2 regions of the Arthrobacter sp. MOO21 genome follow, and region 1 is predicted to be linked to the other one. Evidence: riboswitches for the same ligand, from Rfam matches in the RefSeq annotation. Region 1 holds a riboswitch; the other holds the start of a gene.
The links. A riboswitch is a leader RNA that binds a small molecule or an ion and turns the genes downstream of it on or off. The one in region 1 is predicted to bind glycine.
Positions count from the first base shown of each region.

Region 1 (2,445 bases):
ATCAGCCATTCCGGGCTGGGGGCAAAGGCCGTGGCGGCAGAGATCGCTGCGAATCCGGTGCTGCCGATGGTCAGCAGCCGCCGCCGCCCAATCCGGTCGCCCAGGCTCCCCATCGATACGAGCAGCCCGGCCAGCACCAGGGGGTAGGCGTCCACGATCCACAGCAGCTGCACGCCGGAAGGCTCGAGGGCATGCGTTATGGCTGGGAGGGCGAACGTCAGGGCCGTGTTGTCCACGGCCACGAGCAGTACCGGGAACATCAGCAGCGCCAAGGCCAGCCAGTCGCGCCCCGGTGAAGGCGTCCCGGGGCTTCCCGTCTGGCCTGGTGCAAAGGAGCTGGTCGAGGTGGTCATGAAATAACTATACCGTCCAGACGGTATAGTTTCGGAATTTCCGGGTTTCACCATGCTCGGGGGCATGATGGGAGGCATGCCCCGGAAGCCTGTAGCCCGCGACGCCGTCCTCGACGCCTTTGAATCCCTCCTCATTGAGGTGGGGGAGAGGGCGGCCACCCTCGACGCCGTCGCCCGGAAGGCAGGCGTGTCCAAGGGCGGCCTGCTCTATCACTTCCCCAACAAGGAAGCGCTCATTGAGGTGCTGCTGGAACGGCTGGATGTGCTGGCCGGCGCCGATGCCGACGCCATGGCCGAAGCTCCGGAAGGAGCCGCGGCCTACTTCATCCGGTCCTCGGTCTGGGCGGACACGCCCCTGGACCGGGCCGTCGTCGCGGCCACCCGGCTTGCCGAGGTGGCGCACGAAGAAACGAGGCGGCGGTTTGCCGCGATCCAGCGGCGCTGGCTCGACGAGATCGCCGCGGATGTGGGACCCGCCCTGGCCAAGGCCGTGCTGTACATGGGCGACGGCCTGTACTTCAACGCCATGCTCTCCGTGGGCCCGGTTCCCGAAGGTGGAGCGGCGGCGGACGTGGACGAGTTGCTGGCCGCGCTGGAGCGGCTCCGGCGGTAGGAACCATTTGCCCCGCGGGCTCCGGCGTAGGAGAATTAAGCGCTGTGGGAGCCGTCGTGGGCTGCTCCCCGGCAAATCCAAATGAATAGCCTTTGATCTGCGGCGGGAGAGTCCTGCCGGAAGTACAAGCAGGCGCCGTAGGAGCAAATCCTCCCCAGGAATCTCGCAGGCCCATGTACCGCCGCGGCGAGGCACCTCTGGAAAGTAGCAGGCAGCGTTCCCTGCCTCCCTGTGGGGAGTGCAAAGCTGCTGTGCTCACCGACGGTGCAAGCGGGTCCTGTCCAGGCAGGCAACGCGGAAACTCTCAGGTCCAATACAGAGCGGGGAGGAACCCGAATCGCTGTGGCGTACCCTGCGCCGCCTGAGTAAATGGAGTTCCTTCGTGTCGGTTAATTCAGCCTCCACCACCTTCGTAGACCGCCATATCGGCGCGCGCCGCCAGGCCGACGTCGAGACCATGCTCAAGGCCGTCGGGTATGACAGCGTCGACTCCTTGGTGGACACGGCCGTTCCCAAGGTCATTCGCCAGGAAACCGCCCTCCGACTCCAGGACGCCCTCAGCGAGGTTGAGGTCCTGGCCGAACTGCGGAAGCTCGCCGGGAAGAACAAGACCGCCGTGCAGTTGATCGGCCAGGGTTACTACGACACCGTGACGCCGCCGGTGATCCGCCGCAACATCCTTGAGTCCCCTGCCTGGTACACCGCCTATACGCCTTACCAGCCGGAGATCTCCCAGGGCCGGCTCGAGGCGCTGCTGAACTTCCAGACCATGGTGCAGGACCTGGTGGGCCTGCCCATCGCCAACGCGTCGCTGCTCGATGAAGCCACGGCAGTGGCAGAGGCCGTGCTGCTGATGCGCCGGTCCAACAAGACCAAGCCCGCCGCCGACGGCAAGACCGTCCTGGACATCGACGTGCTGCCGCAGACCATTGCGATCGTCAAGGGCCGGGCCGAGGCGCTCGGCTTTGAGGTGGAGGTCGCGGACCTGTCCCAGGGCCTGCCCGACGGCGACATCAACGGCATCGTGCTGCAGCAGCCGGGCGCCTCCGGCCGGGTGTGGGACCAGTCCGCCGTGATCGCCGCCGCCAAGGAACGGGGCGCGCTGGTGACGGTGGCCGCGGACTTGCTGGCCCTGACCCTGATCACCCCTCCCGGAGAGCAGGGGGCCGACATCGCCGTCGGCTCGGCCCAGCGCTTCGGCGTCCCGCTGTTCTTCGGTGGCCCGCATGCTGCCTACATGGCTGTCCGCAAGGGCCTGGAACGCTCGCTGCCCGGCCGCCTGGTGGGTGTGTCCAAGGACGACGCCGGTGTCCCGGCCTACCGGCTGGCGCTGCAGACCCGTGAGCAGCACATCCGCCGCGAGAAGGCCACGTCCAACATCTGCACCGCGCAGGCGCTCCTGGCCATCGTTGCCTCCATGTACGCCGTCTACCACGGCCCGGACGGGCTGAAGGCGATCGCCGAGACCGCCCACAGCCA
Region 1 covers NZ_CM170671.2:836,466-838,910, reverse strand. Annotated here, with positions in the region: gene AC2JAJ_RS03790 (MFS transporter) at 1-353, opposite strand, end outside; gene AC2JAJ_RS03785 (TetR/AcrR family transcriptional regulator) at 430-966, shown strand; glycine riboswitch at 1,060-1,157, shown strand; glycine riboswitch at 1,188-1,295, shown strand; gene gcvP (aminomethyl-transferring glycine dehydrogenase) at 1,349-2,445, shown strand, end outside.

Region 2 (2,445 bases), 360 kb from region 1:
CCACGGACCCAGCAGATCAGCGGCGAAGTCACTGAACGACTTGTAGTTGAGGTTGCTGAGCAGCAGTTCACCCATGGCACGCATGACGAAGAACAGCATGAAGCCGATGATCATGTACACGAAGATCACTGAGGGGCCGGCCGCGGAGATGGTCTTGCCGGAGCCCATGAACAGGCCGGTGCCGATGGCGCCGCCGATGGCGATCAGTTGGATGTGCCGGTTGCTGAGCTGCCGCTCCAGGTGCGCGGCTCCGCCGCCGGTGGACGTCGGGGAGTGGGTCGTCATTGAGGAACTCCATCGTTCGAGCGGCACCCGGGGTGTCGCAAAGATTGGATTTCCTCCCCGCTCTGTCTGGGACCTGAGAGATTCCGCAGACCCAGCCAGGGCCTGCTTGCACCGTCGGTGAGCCGGGACAGGGCCCGGCTACTTTCCAGAGTTGCCTCACCGCGGCGGTACGTGGGCCTGAGAGTTTCCTGGGGAGGGTTTGCTCCTACGGCGCCTGCTGAACGTACCGGCAGGGCTCTCCCGCCGCAGGTCGAAGGCTCATTTTCAGTTGGACGCCACCGCCTCCGCGCTGCGGAGGTTGGGCGATGGGACCGGCGCCGGAACGGGGCTGCTCCGGTTACGCTGAGCCAGCCAGGCCTCGGCGCCAATCCCGGGGATCAGTGTGGTGCCCGTCACGATCGGATGTCAACCCGGGATGTCTTTTCGGGGCAACAGAGCGCCAAGGCCCCATTAGCGTGACGCAGCAATTTGTTTTTGCTTCAACAAACCTGTACCGTGTGAGCCGAATCACCCACATTTGAATAAGCCTTTCGAGCTGTGACGGGAGAGCCCTCCCGGCATCCACCGGACAGGCGCCGTAGGAGCAAATCCTCCCCAGGAATCTCTCAGGCCCATGTACCGTCACGGCGAGGCGACTCTGGAAAGCAGCGCTGCTCCGGCAGCACTCACCGACGGTGCAAGCGAAGTCCTGCCAAGAGCAGGCAGCGCGGAATCTCTCAGGTCCAATACAGAGCGGGGAGGAACCCACCGCACGCCGTGCCACTTGGCCGGCCAGACCTGGAGTTCCTCATGACGATTCAATCCGCATCAACATCATTCGTTGACCGCCATATCGGCGCGCGCCGGCAGGCCGACGTCGACACCATGCTGAAAGCCGTCGGCTACGACAGCGTGGATGGCCTCGTCGACATGGCCGTCCCGGCCTCCATCCGGCAGGAAACCGCGCTGAAGCTCGCCGATGCCCTCAGCGAAGTGGAGGTCCTGGCTGAACTGCGCCGCCTCGCCGCCAAGAACAAGACCGCCGTGCAGATGATCGGCCAGGGCTACTACGACACCATCACCCCTGCCGTCATCCGCCGGAATGTCCTTGAGGCGCCGGCCTGGTACACCGCCTACACGCCCTACCAGCCCGAAATCTCCCAGGGCCGGCTCGAGGCGCTGCTGAACTTCCAGACCATGGTCCAGGACCTGGTGGGACTGCCCATCGCCAACGCCTCGCTGCTGGATGAAGCCACCGCCGTGGCCGAAGCAGTCCTCATGATGCGCAGGGCCAATAAGAACAAGGCTGCCCGTGACGGCAAGACCGTCCTGGACGCCGACGTCCTGCCGCAGACCATCGCCGTCGTCAAGGGCCGCGCTGAGGCGCTCGGCTTCGAGGTTGAGGTTGCCGACCTGTCCAAGGGCCTGCCCGAAGGCGACATCAACGGCATCGTGCTCCAGCAGCCCGGCGTCTCCGGCCGCGTCTTCAACCACGCAGGCGTCATTGCCGAAGCAAAGGAGCGCGGCGCGCTGGTGACGGTGGCCGCCGACCTCCTGGCGCTGACCCTGATCACCCCTCCCGGCGAGCAGGGCGCCGACATCGCCGTCGGCTCCACCCAGCGGTTCGGTGTCCCGCTGTTCTTCGGCGGCCCGCACGCCGCCTACATGGCAGTGGCCAAGGGCCTGGAGCGTTCCATGCCCGGCCGCCTGGTGGGCGTCTCCAAGGATGACGCCGGTTTTCCCGCGTACCGGCTGGCGCTGCAGACCCGCGAGCAGCACATCCGCCGCGAAAAGGCCACATCCAACATCTGCACCGCGCAGGCGCTGCTGGCCATCGTCTCCTCCTTCTACGCCGTCTACCACGGACCCGACGGGCTGAAGGCCATCGCCGAGCGTGTCCACAACAACGCCCGCGCCCTCGCCACCACGCTCAAGATCGCGGGCCGGGAACTGGCCACCGAGGCGTTCTTCGACACGGTCACGGTCTCCGTCCCCGGCAAGGCCGCCAAGGTCGTCACCGCTGCAGAAGCACGCGGCATCAACCTGCGCCACATCGACGCCGACACCATCGGGGTCTCCGTCGATGAAACCACGACGCCGGAAATCCTCTCCGCGGTCGCCGTCGCCTTCGGCGCCGGCCCCGTGGTGGACGCTGAGGGCTTCGACCTGCCGTCCGAGGTG
Region 2 covers NZ_CM170671.2:1,193,913-1,196,357, forward strand. Annotated here, with positions in the region: gene cycA (D-serine/D-alanine/glycine transporter) at 1-285, opposite strand, end outside; glycine riboswitch at 441-538, opposite strand; gene AC2JAJ_RS05470 (hypothetical protein) at 550-681, opposite strand; glycine riboswitch at 817-916, shown strand; gene gcvP (aminomethyl-transferring glycine dehydrogenase) at 1,075-2,445, shown strand, end outside.
Region 2: another riboswitch for glycine. It lies ahead of gcvP (aminomethyl-transferring glycine dehydrogenase); the one in region 1 lies ahead of gcvP (aminomethyl-transferring glycine dehydrogenase).